Regions from separate parts of the Caballeronia sp. SL2Y3 genome, predicted to be linked through region 2. Evidence: predicted binding sites of a transcription regulator. Region 2 holds the regulator's gene; each other region holds the start of a gene.
The links. Region 2 encodes LexA, which represses DNA repair genes until DNA is damaged. Its sites were predicted from a motif close to ACTGTATNNNNATACAGT; they were not measured.
Positions count from the first base shown of each region.

Region 1: the regulator LexA is predicted to act here: its motif matches at 1,481-1,498, upstream of imuA (translesion DNA synthesis-associated protein ImuA).
Region 3: the regulator LexA is predicted to act here: its motif matches at 2,921-2,938, upstream of dinB (DNA polymerase IV).

Region 1 is NZ_CP084260.1:1,636,339-1,640,561, forward strand. Features, by position in the region: gene LDZ26_RS07710 (DNA polymerase Y family protein) at 1-610, opposite strand, end outside; gene imuA (translesion DNA synthesis-associated protein ImuA) at 555-1,418, opposite strand; rRNA gene rrf (5S ribosomal RNA) at 1,633-1,746, opposite strand; rRNA gene LDZ26_RS07725 (23S ribosomal RNA) at 1,916-4,223, opposite strand, start outside.
Region 2 is NZ_CP084260.1:1,239,020-1,243,242, forward strand. Features, by position in the region: gene LDZ26_RS05860 (universal stress protein) at 153-662, shown strand; gene LDZ26_RS05865 (DUF2939 domain-containing protein) at 687-1,280, opposite strand; gene LDZ26_RS05870 (hypothetical protein) at 1,361-1,696, opposite strand; gene lexA (transcriptional repressor LexA) at 1,837-2,505, opposite strand; gene LDZ26_RS05880 (sulfate ABC transporter substrate-binding protein) at 2,754-3,800, shown strand; gene cysT (sulfate ABC transporter permease subunit CysT) at 3,942-4,223, shown strand, end outside.
Region 3 is NZ_CP084261.1:1,086,781-1,091,003, reverse strand. Features, by position in the region: gene LDZ26_RS18330 (alkaline phosphatase) at 1-247, shown strand, start outside; gene LDZ26_RS18325 (hypothetical protein) at 425-667, shown strand; gene LDZ26_RS18320 (MDR family MFS transporter) at 697-2,256, opposite strand; gene LDZ26_RS18315 (hypothetical protein) at 2,518-2,883, shown strand; gene dinB (DNA polymerase IV) at 3,004-4,200, shown strand.

The sequences.
Region 1 (4,223 bases), 400 kb from region 2:
CGGCGAGCGTCGAACAGCCGATCTGTTCGAACACGTTCCCATGCGATTCCGCCGACGGAACGAGGGACACCGGCAACGCGTCGAGCACGCGCACGAGCGTCGTCTCCTTCACGATGCGCACGCGACGCGTCACGCGGCGAGTGCGCGCATGCGCGAGCAGCCAGGCGCCCCACGCGGTCGGCGCGCAGCCCATTCGCGACGTGAAGCCGCATCCTTTCACCGTCGACGCCACCTTGGCGATCAGTGGCCGCAGCCCGCCGAAAAGCCGCGTGCTCGCACCGACTTCCAGCAGCACCGTATTCGCATGCGCGAGCACGACCTTCGGCGTGAACGCGAGCAACGCCAGCGCGACTGCTTCGAGCGCGCGCTGCTCCGCGTTGACATCGACCGCGAGCAGCGTCAGCCGCGGCGCCAGCGCGAACGCGTGAGAGCGCGTGCTGCCGGGCCTCACCCCCAGCCGGAACGCGATGAGGTCGGGCAGCAGAATGCGCGCGTGATCGGCGAGCGCGAAACAGGGCTGATCGATGTCCTGCGCGACTGGCGTGTCGGCGCGGTCATTCGGCGTCGGCCTCGCTCCAGGCGAAATCGAACCGGCCGATGCGCATGGCATCGATGGCGGCTTGACTGCTTCGAGCGATAAAAGCGGCAATGTCACCGCTATCCACAACATGTTTGACCTCTCGTGCTTTCCTTTGCTGGCTGGCGCGGCGCAAATGCTCGGGCAACGCGGGCAACTGCAGCGGCAAGCGCAAATGCAACGGCTTTTCGAGCAACGGACCGCGTCGCTTGATGATGCTGATCTCCAGCATGACGACTTGCATCCATTCGCGACGATTCATCGTCGGTGCGGCTGCGGGCAGCATCGGCTTGCAGACCATTCGCAGCGGCGCCGCCGATGATTGCTTCGCGGCATTCAATGGACGAAACAGGAACGCCAGCGATTGCGACTCTTGTGCAGCAACTTGCAATCGCCGCAAGGCTTCGGGGCGCGCCTTGGGGAGCCAGATCAACACAGCGCCGATGCCCTCCTGCTTGAGCGACTGCTCCGCGGCCCACAGCACCTGATCGTCGGGCGCCTTGACCCAGACGAGCTTATTCGGCGCGATGTTCATTGCCCGAAACGCGGCGTGATTGGGCATCCAGGGGGGCGCGATGAAGACGACGGAGCGGCTTTGAACCGTCGTCAAGTCCCGCAACGTGCGCGCGAGCAGCCGGATTTCACCGACGCCGCTTTCTTCGATCAGCACTTCGGTCACAGTGCCCGGCTGCCAGCCTGCGCCTGGCAACGCCAGATCAAGCATCCGATAGCCGCTCGGAACGACGCCTGAATGCGAGGTGGTGAACTGCTCGCCTTGCCATAGCTGCTGCTGTAGGCGCGAAGTCAGTCCGATGTCCAGTAATGAAAGTGCGGCACCCATGGATTCCCGTCTGCCGGATGCAGAGTCCGCTCATGCGTAAACACGAAGCGGCTCCGGTTGATACTGTACATTTATACAGTATTTCGGAGTGCGCTGGGGAATGGGCGGAAAGACCCGAAGAGGTGGGACGGGGAGCGGGTGAGGAGGGGCTTTTCGTGAGTCCAACGCAAAAACCCCACCTTTTCGGGGTGGGGTTTTTGTTTTGCGAGGGGGAGCCTGACGATTACCTACTTTCACACGGGCAATCCGCACTATCATCGGCGTGGAGTCGTTTCACGGTCCTGTTCGGGATGGGAAGGGGTGGGACCGACTCGCTATGGTCATCAGGCATAAAGGGGATGTTGTATCGCCTTGGGGGGCGCTACAACCAATCGGGGAAGAAGTAGTGTGTTAGGGCAGTGACTGTGGGCACAGTCGCTACTCAGCCAGTGGCCCCCTTCGGGGGTTGCATTGAGTAAGCGCTAAAGCGCTAACTCACTGCGAAACACACTGGTTATAGGATCAAGCCTTACGGGCAATTAGTATCAGTTAGCTCAATGCATTACTGCACTTACACACCTGACCTATCAACGTCCTGGTCTGGAACGACCCTTCAAGGGGCTCGAAGCCCCGGGGATATCTCATCTTAAGGCGAGTTTCCCGCTTAGATGCTTTCAGCGGTTATCTCTTCCGAACATAGCTACCCGGCGATGCCACTGGCGTGACAACCGGTACACCAGAGGTTCGTCCACTCCGGTCCTCTCGTACTAGGAGCAGCCCCCTTCAAATATCCAACGCCCACGGCAGATAGGGACCAAACTGTCTCACGACGTTTTAAACCCAGCTCACGTACCTCTTTAAATGGCGAACAGCCATACCCTTGGGACCGGCTACAGCCCCAGGATGAGATGAGCCGACATCGAGGTGCCAAACACCGCCGTCGATATGAACTCTTGGGCGGTATCAGCCTGTTATCCCCAGAGTACCTTTTATCCGTTGAGCGATGGCCCTTCCATACAGAACCACCGGATCACTATGACCTGCTTTCGCACCTGCTCGACTTGTCGGTCTCGCAGTTAAGCACGCTTATGCCATTGCACTATCAGCACGATTTCCGACCGTACCTAGCGTACCTTCGTACTCCTCCGTTACGCTTTGGGAGGAGACCGCCCCAGTCAAACTGCCTACCATGCACTGTCCCCGATCCGGATCACGGACCAAGGTTAGAACCTCAAACAAACCAGGGTGGTATTTCAAGGACGGCTCCACCGAAACTGGCGTTCCGGTTTCATAGCCTCCCACCTATCCTACACAGATCGGTTCAAAGTCCAATGCAAAGCTACAGTAAAGGTTCATGGGGTCTTTCCGTCTAGCCGCGGGGAGATTGCATCATCACAAACACTTCAACTTCGCTGAGTCTCGGGAGGAGACAGTGTGGCCATCGTTACGCCATTCGTGCAGGTCGGAACTTACCCGACAAGGAATTTCGCTACCTTAGGACCGTTATAGTTACGGCCGCCGTTTACCGGGACTTCAATCAAGAGCTTGCACCCCATCATTTAATCTTCCGGCACCGGGCAGGCGTCACACCCTATACGTCCACTTTCGTGTTTGCAGAGTGCTGTGTTTTTATTAAACAGTCGCAGCCACCAGTTTATTGCAACCCTTTCACCCTCCTGGCGCAGGCCAGTCAAGCTACCAGGGCGTACCTTATCCCGAAGTTACGGTACCAATTTGCCGAGTTCCTTCTCCCGAGTTCTCTCAAGCGCCTTAGAATACTCATCTCGCCCACCTGTGTCGGTTTGCGGTACGGTCATCGTTAGACTGAAGCTTAGAGGCTTTTCTTGGAACCACTTCCAATTGCTTCGTGACCGAAGTCACTCGCGCCACACCCTTGAATTATGTGCCCGGATTTGCCTAAGCACCTTCTCCAATGCAGCGACCGGGACGTCCAACACCCGGACAACCTTCCGCGATCCGTCCCCCCATCGCATCTAACAATGGTGCAGGAATATTGACCTGCTTCCCATCAGCTACGCATTTCTGCCTCGCCTTAGGGGCCGACTCACCCTACGCCGATGAACGTTGCGTAGGAAACCTTGGGCTTACGGCGAGGGGGCTTTTCACCCCCTTTATCGCTACTCATGTCAGCATTCGCACTTCCGATACCTCCAGCACGCTTTTCAACGCACCTTCGCAGGCTTACGGAACGCTCTCCTACCATGCGTGTAAAACACGCATCCGCAGCTTCGGTGACTGGCTTGAGCCCCGTTACATCTTCCGCGCAGGACGACTCGATCAGTGAGCTATTACGCTTTCTTTAAAGGGTGGCTGCTTCTAAGCCAACCTCCTGACTGTTTTAGCCTTCCCACTTCGTTTCCCACTTAGCCAATCTTTGGGACCTTAGCTGGCGGTCTGGGTTGTTTCCCTCTTGACACCGGACGTTAGCACCCGATGTCTGTCTCCCGTGATTGCACTCTTCGGTATTCGGAGTTTGCTATGGCGTAGTAATCCGCAATGGACCCCACAACCATGACAGTGCTCTACCCCCGAAGGTGATACACGAGGCACTACCTAAATAGTTTTCGGAGAGAACCAGCTATTTCCAAGTTTGTTTAGCCTTTCACCCCTATCCACAGCTCATCCCCTAACTTTTCAACGTTAGTGGGTTCGGTCCTCCAGTACGTGTTACCGCACCTTCAACCTGGCCATGGATAGATCACTTGGTTTCGGGTCTACGCCCAGCAACTGATCGCCCTATTCGGACTCGCTTTCGCTACGCCTGCCTTAATCAGTTAAGCTCGCTACTGAACGTAAGTCGCTGAC
Region 2 (4,223 bases):
TCTGGCACGCGGCCAGCTAGTCTTCGCTCAACGTGGCGCGTGTTCGGCGCGCTCATGCCTGAAGTTAGCGTTTTCCATCGTTGCCACGTCTGGCGCGGCACAGGATCATGAAGTTACGCCGCAGTCAATCCGCGATGCGGCAGGGAGGCATCATGACAAGCTACAGAAAGATTCTGCTGTGCTACGACGGTTCCAGAGAGGGCCGCAAGGCGCTGCGACAGGGCGCGAATCTCGCGCTCGACCTCAACGCGGAAACGCACGTGCTCGCGGTGGTCGACATGCGGTCGAGCATTGCGCAGAGCGCCGGATTGCTGACCGATATGGCCTGCGGGCGCTTCGAAGAAGCGGCGCGCGATATTCTGCAGGAAGGCGTCGAGTGGCTGCGCGAGCGCGGCTTGTCAGCGCAGGGGCATTTCGCGTTCGGCCATCCGATCGACGAAATCGCCGCGCTGGCCGACAGCCTAAAGGTCGATCTCGTCGTCGTCGGGCACCGCTGCCGGAGCGGGCTGGCACGTTGGTGGATGGGCGCGGGGAACACGCCTTTGCTCGATCGCGTGTCGTGCAGCATTCTGGTTGCCGTCTGTCAGGCAGGCGAATCGGCGGAAGCGGAAGATGCCGCTGCGTATGCCGCGAAGCCGGCGAAGGCCGAAGCGGGCGCGTGAGCGTGGATGGTTGGAGAAGGCGCGTCAGCCGTTGAGGTCGACGGCGACGAGCTTCCAGGACACGAGGCCGCTGCGGTGAAAGATGGCGGAATAACGGGCATCGCCTGCGCCGTGCTGGTACGTCACGACGAACGTGTTGATGCCGCGATAGCCGGCCGTCGTCTGCGGCGGTTGCGGAGCCGGCTCGGACGCACTCACGGAAGCGCTTGCAGGCGCGGACGCATTGGCATCGGCCTGGCCCGCCGCAGGCGGACGTTCGCCGGGATTGCCGCGCGGCGGTATGCCGTTCAGGATGGCGGCGACTCCGTCCGGCGTCGCATACGAATCCACGAGCGGGCCGACCAGCGCCGCGCCGATCATCGCGCCGATGATGGCGAGCGGGTTGCCGCTCTTCTGCACATCGATGCGCCGCGTGAGCAGCGCGGCGATCTGGTCCTTCAAGCTCGCGCGCAACGCCGGGAAATCGACGTATTCGTTGACCGTTTGGGCGTCTCGCGCGTCGGCTGCGCGCTTGACGCGGTCCAGCACGATATACGGCGACGCGTAGACGAAGCCGAGCGCCGCGACGAGCAATACGGCGGCGAGCGTGGCGACAACGAAACGAGCGGCGCGGGACATGCGACGGCGAAGCCTTCAGCAAAGGTCAATGCAGAATGGACCACGCCGACGCACGACAAATTCCCCGACCCGCCGCCAGTTCACGCCACCGTTCCGCCCGTGAGACCGGCGCGCTCCTCGTCGATGCAGCGGTCGATCATGCGCGACACTTCGCTGATCTTGCCGACCAGGATCAGCCGCGACTCGCTTCGATAGACGCGTACGGGAGCACTCCGCGGCGGCTCCGCGTGGACCGTCTGCGTCAGCGACACGCGCGCGAACGCTGGCTGGCGAGACGGCAGCGCGGGCATGGAGTCGAAGAGATCCGGCGCAGCCTTGGCCCGCGAAGGCGCTGCGGCGCCGCAAGGAATCAACGCACGCAGATGACGCAGACGGCCGAACTGGCGAAAGGGCAGCAAACGGGCAAAACGTTCCATCATGACTCTCCAGACGATAGGACGCACCCCGGCGTGCCGCGAGCGGCTGCCGTCCGTGCTTGATGTAATCGAAACGCGCCGCGTCGTGCGTGGCGTGAAAAGGCGCACAGCGACGCTTGAAAGCGCGCTGCCGCCGCTGACTAGAACTCGCCCGAGCGGATCAGGCCCACTGCAATGCCTTCCAGCGCGAAGTCTCCGCTGCCGGACCGCACGAAAATGTTCTCGTAGTCCGGGTTCTCCGCGATGAGCTCGACGCCGTCCGGGCGGCGCTTCCAACGCTTCACCGTGACGTCGTCGCCGAGCCGCGCAACGACGATTTGTCCGTCCTTCGCCTCGGTGCGTTTTTGAACGGCGAGCAGGTCGCCGTCCAGGATGCCGGCGTCGCGCATCGACAAGCCGCGCACTTTCAGCAGGTAGTCGGGCTTGCTCGAGAACAGCGCGGGATCGCACGCGTAATGCTGCGAAATATGCTCCTGCGCGAGGATGGGACTGCCCGCCGCCACGCGGCCCACGAGCGGCAGCGAGAGCTGCATGATGCTCGCGTGCGGCAAGGTGAACTGGTGCGGAACGTCTTCTGAACGGCCTGCGTCGCCAATCAGCCGGATGCCGCGCGACGAACCCGCCGCCAGTTCGATGACGCCCTTGCGCGCCAGTGCCCGCAGATGCTCTTCCGCAGAGTTCGCGGAGCTAAAGCCGAGCTCCGCCGCAATCTCCGCGCGCGTCGGCGGGAAACCTGTGCGCTCGATTGCGCGCTGGAGCAGTTCGAAGACCTGCTGCTGACGCGCGGTAAGTTTTGAGGTTCTGGTCACTGGCTCGGGCCTCTCGTGCACTGTATGGATCAACAGATGACTGTATTTTTATACAGTATTCCGCGCTTTTCAAGCATTACTTTAAGTTCCGCGCGAAACCGCAACACGGGCCGACGTGCGACCCCACACGAGCGCGCTCCTCAGGCTTTAGCAGGTTTGGATATAAAAGACTGAAAAACGATTATTTCTGTTCATATAGGCCCGCCGATAGACTGATTCCGTCAATTGGATAAGACGGAGAACGGGGAATGCAAAGCACGAAAGCGGGATTGGGGACCAAAGCACGCAAAGCGTTGACCGCGCTCGCGCTGACGGCGGCGGGCATCGGCGCGATTGTCGCGACGAGCACGCAAGCACACGCGCAGACGTCGTTTTTGAACGTGTCGTACGACCCGACACGCGAGCTGTATCAGGACTTCAATCAGGCATTCGCCAAGAAGTGGAAGGCCGAAACCGGCGAGACCGTCACGTTCAAGCAGTCGCACGGCGGCTCCGGCGGACAGGCGCGCGCGGTCATCGACGGCCTGCAGGCGGACGTCGTGACGCTCGCGCTCGCCTACGACATCGACGCGCTCGCGGGCAAGGGACTCGTGGCCGCCGACTGGCAGAAGCGGCTGCCGGATAACGCCTCGCCGTACACGTCGACGATCGTATTCCTCGTGCGCAAGGGCAACCCGAAGCACATCAAGGACTGGGACGACCTCACGAAGCCGGGCGTCTCCATCGTCACGCCGAACCCGAAAACATCGGGCGGGGCGCGCTGGAACTATCTCGCCGCGTGGGCCTACGCGCAGCACAAGCCCGGCGGCAACGAACAAACCGCGAAGGACTTCGTCGCGAAGCTGTACAAGAACGCGGGCGTGCTCGACTCCGGCGCGCGCGGCGCCACGACGAGCTTCGTGCAACGCGGTCAGGGCGACGTGCTGATCGCGTGGGAAAACGAGGCGTTTCTGTCGCTGAAGGAGTTCGGTCCGGACAAGTTCGAGATCGTGGTGCCTTCAGTGAGCATTCTGGCCGAGCCGCCGGTCGCGGTGGTCGACAAGGTCGTCGACAAGCACGGCACGCGCAAGCTCGCCGAGGCGTATCTGAAGTATCTGTACAGCGACGAAGGTCAGCAGATCGCCGCGCGCAACTTCTATCGTCCGCGCTCGGACAAGGTGCCGGCCGACCTCACGAAGCAGTTCCCGAAGATCAAGCTCTACACCATCGACGACACGTTCGGCGGCTGGACCAAGGCGCAGAAGACGCATTTCGCCGATGGCGGCGTGTTCGACTCGATCTATCAACCGCAATAAGAGCCGCAGTAAGAGCCGCAATAAGCGCCGCAATAAGCGCAAAACGTAAGCAAACCGAAGCGGCGCGCCATGACGCCGCCGGTCACACAAGCATTCGATGACACGCGCTCCCCGGCGCACTGGAACAGGACCAAAGCAAGGATGACGACTTTCACTTTGCGCAAGCCGAGCGCGCTGCCAGGCTTCGGCCTGACGCTCGGCATCACGCTCGCGTATCTGAGCCTCGTGGTGTTGATACCGCTCGCCGCCACGTTCGCGAAGACGGCGACGCTCGACTGGGCGCAGTTCGTCCGCGCGGTGACATCGCCGCGCGTGCTGGCGTCGTATCGGCTAACTTTCAGCGCGGCGCTCGGCGGCGCGCTCATCAACGCGGTGTTCGGCTTTCTCGTCGCGTGGGTGCTCGTGCGCTATACCTTTCCGATG
Region 3 (4,223 bases), on a different replicon from region 2:
GCTCATCAGTTCATCGTCGGCACTGGATGCGTTCATCAGGCAGAACAATCCAGACATGCTGTATGCGGACCACGACGCTATCGGCTATGCATCGGCGACAGTCACGCCCACGCAGTTCGTCGCGATCTACAACAAGGTGAAGGGGCTGAATGCGGACGGCACCGCGCCGCAAAACCCCTTGCAAAAGCGCACGCGTTTGACGATCAATGCGGGCGCCGTGGCGATCGCGGTGGAAGACAACGTCTGATGCCAGTGCGCAAAGCGCTTCATTCAGGGCGCTTCCGCCATTCGTATCCGCGCTTCTGGGGGGATTTCACGGTCGAGTCACGCACGTAGACTGCGTGCACATTTCGGAAGGTCGGATGCTGGCAGGGCAGTGCATTGGCCGATGAAGTGGACATCTGAAACCTTCAGGAGTACGACCATGATCAGCAAAGTTACCGGCATTGTTGTCGTTGCGGCCTCGCTTGCCGCGCCCTACGCGCTCGCAAGCGGCTATGGTCCTGCGCCGCACTACAAGCCCGATACCGGCGCGCCGACGTCGCCACAAGGCATGAACACGCAGACTATCGCGGCGGACGAATCCGCTGCGCCGGGAAGCCAGAGCGGAGACGCGAGCGTGTCCAAAGACAAGCAGGATAGCCCGCTCATTCAGGCGCAGGATTGACGCTGGGCCTGCAACGCATCGACGCCGAATCAGGCGTCGATGCCGACGCGTTCCGGTGCATCGTTCGCGCCGACCGTTTCCACGGCCGGACGCGCCCGGCCGATGTCTACTGCGGGCATGAACAGCATGGAGATCACCGCGCCCAGCGCGATCACGAACATCGCCGTGAAGGTCATATGCAGCGCATGGTGCAACGCGAAGCGAATCTCCGCGTGGCTCGCGAAGTTGCCGGGCACCGCGGATAGCAGGCGCTTCAACTGATCCGCGCTGACCGCCGGCACGCCGCTCGCATGAGCCAGTCCATAGTTCTGCACGGCGCCGAAGACAGCCGCGCCGAGCGTGTTCCCGAGATTGCGGGCGAAGAGGTTCGATGCAGTGGCGCTCCCGCGCTCGGACAGCTTGACGATTTCCTGAATCAGGATCAGGCACGACACGCTCAGTATGCCCATGCCGAAGCCCATCACCGCCGAGCCGACGCCGGCCCATACCGGACTCGACTGCGGCGTGAGAAGCACGAACGGAATCGCGCCGAGCGGAATGAAGACGGTCCCGCCGATCAACAAACGGCGCAGCCCGATGCGGCTAAAAGTGCGTGAAGTGAAAGTGGCGCCGGTGGGCCAGCCGATCATCATCATCGTGAGCGTGAGACCCGCTTCGACCGGCGAGCGATGCATGACGCCTTGAACGTACATCGGCAGGAACGTGGTCAAGCCCATCAACGCCATGCCCGCGAGCAGCGTCGCGGCGTTGCCCGCCGCGATCGGGCGATGCGCCCATAAGCCGAACGAGATCATCGGATCGGCGGCGCGCTTTTCCTGCACGACGAAGAGCACGCTCGCGACGATGCATATCGCCACTTCCGCGCCGACGCGCGCGCTGCTTTCGGTGCTGGCATCGGTGAGCGCCATCATCAGCGAAGCGACGGCGGCTGTGAAGAGGAACGCGCCTGCAAGGTCGATCGCCGGACGTTCGTGGCGCTTCTCCTCGTGCAGGAAGAGCACGAAGAGCAACGCGGCGAGCGCGCCGATCGGCAGGTTGATCCAGAAGATCCAGCTCCACGAAAGATGCCGGATGAGCAAGCCGCCGACCATCGGCCCCAACACGGCGGACACGGCCCATACGCTTGCCAGATAGCCTTGCACCTTGCCGCGCTCCCGAGCCGGATAAAGGTCGCCGACTACCGTCAGCGCAACCGGCAGAATGGCCCCCGCGCCGACGCCCTGTATCAGGCGGAAGACGATCATGGCGGGCATCGACCACGCGAAGCCCGCGAGTATCGACCCGACGAGAAAGATGGCGATGCCGGCGAGTATCGCGGGCTTGCGGCCGTAAAGATCCGCGAGCTTGCCGAATACGACGGTAAGCGCGGTCTGCGTCAGCAAGAACGACGAGAACACCCAGCTATACAGATTGAGGCCGCCGAGTTGCGTAGCGATCTGCGGCATGGCGGTCGAAACGATGGTGGCTTCGATCGCCACCATGGCCATCGAGGCCATCACTGCGGCGATGACGAGGGGACGGACGGTCTGCTTGTGTTGGGGCATGCGGTCGGAAGCTGATGAAAGAGGACGCCGATCCGCAGCGGGCATGCGCGGTTCGACTCGTCATGGTATCCCGGTGGGCCACGCGCTGCTTGCGCGGTCTAACTTACCGCCTTTGCGGCACAACGTCGTCATGAGGCGAGGAAATTTCGGCTCGACACGCATGCGTTCGTCAGCACACGATGCCTTTCTTGCAAGCCACTGCCGCGCCGCACCATCCCGTGCTATCTTGTTTCATAGGGATTTCATACGGAACGCAGCGGATTCGCTGACGTACCTCTCGTCGAAACGTCCTTCGTGAGCGCCGCCATGAACGATGTGCCTCGTACCCTGAGTGCCCGGGACCGCGTTGAATTGCTCTGCTGGCTGACATGCGGCAGTCTGGGCGCGTTCTATCTGAACGGAGACTGGCCGGCGGCGGCTTTCCACGTGCAGGCCGCGCACAAGTGGCTCGACAGGCATGAACGGCTCGCGGACTGGCTGACGGTCGCGAAGCTCGCCGCCATTGCGCGCGAGCTGGCCGCGCGTCATTGCGCGATACTCGAGGCGGACTGGGCGCGAGATGCCGTCGAGGAGATACTCGACAGCGAAGACCTCAACTATCAGTCGGATGTGGTGAGACAGGTCTTCGACGACTGCCGCCGCGCACTCGCGGAAAAGCGCGCGGCAGAGTAGCCGCTGAAGCGTCGCTGGAGGGCCGCTGGCGAAAATCACTGTATGAATGTACAGTAAGCCATTTTCGACTTCGGCCCTAAGCGCTCTTGCTCTTGCTTTTGCGCTCGCCTTTCGCCGTCGATGGACGCCTCACTGCCTTCTTCGTTCGCTTCGCAAACGCCGCCGCGCCGTATCGCGCATCTCGACATGGATGCGTTTTTCGCATCCGTCGAACTGCTGCGCTATCCGGAATTACGCGGCGAGCCGGTGGTGGTCGGAGGCGGCCGGAATGCCGCGCCCGAGACGCTGGCGGACGGCACGCGACGCTTCAAGCGATTGCGCGACTATGCGGGCCGCGGCGTGGTGACGACGTCCACCTACGAAGCGCGCAAATTCGGCGTGTTCTCTGCAATGGGCATGATGAAAGCGGCCCAGCTCGCGCCCGACGCCATTCTTCTTCCGACGGATTTCGAGTCTTACCGGCATTACTCGCGGCTCTTCAAAGCGGCGATTGCCGGATTCACCACGCAAATCGAGAACCGCGGCATCGACGAAATCTATATCGACGTCACCGACATGCCCGGCGACTCCGCGGACATCGGTCAGCGCATGAAAGACGCGGTGCGCGAAGCGACCGGCCTCACGTGTTCCATCTGCATCGCGCCGAACAAGCTGCTCGCGAAGATCGGCTCGGAACTGGACAAGCCCGACGGTCTCACCATTCTTACGATGAACGACCTGCCCACGCGCATCTGGCCGCTGGCCGCGCGCAAGGTGAACGGCATCGGGCCCAAGGCGAATGACAAGCTCGCCGCGCTCGGCATCGTGACCGTGGGCGATATCGCGGCCGCCGACCTCGGCCTTCTGCAATCGCATTTCGGCCCGACTTATGCGGCGTGGCTCGCGCGCATCGCGCAAGGCCAAGACGAGCGGCCCGTCGTCGTCAGTTCCACGCCCAAGTCCATGAGCCGCGAGACCACGTTCGAGCGCGACCTGCATCCCAAACACGACCGCGCCACGCTCTCGGCGGAATTCACGGGCCTGTGCAAGCGCGTGGCGGACGATCTCGTGCGCAAAGGTTACGTGGGGCGCACCGTCGGTATCAAGCTGCGTTTCGACGACTTTCGCACCGTCACCCGCGACTTGACGATTCCGGTCGCCACGGCCGATGCATCCGAGATTCGTCGCGCAGCGACCGAGTGCCTCAAGCGCATCGTGCTCGACAAAAGGCTGCGCCTGCTCGGCGTGCGCGTGAGCGCGCTGGAGTCCGCTGACGAAGCCGGCGGTTCGGTCGCGCCGGTGCAGGTCGAATTGCCTTTCGATGCAATCGAAGACTGAGCTTTCGCGGTCTTAGCATCGCG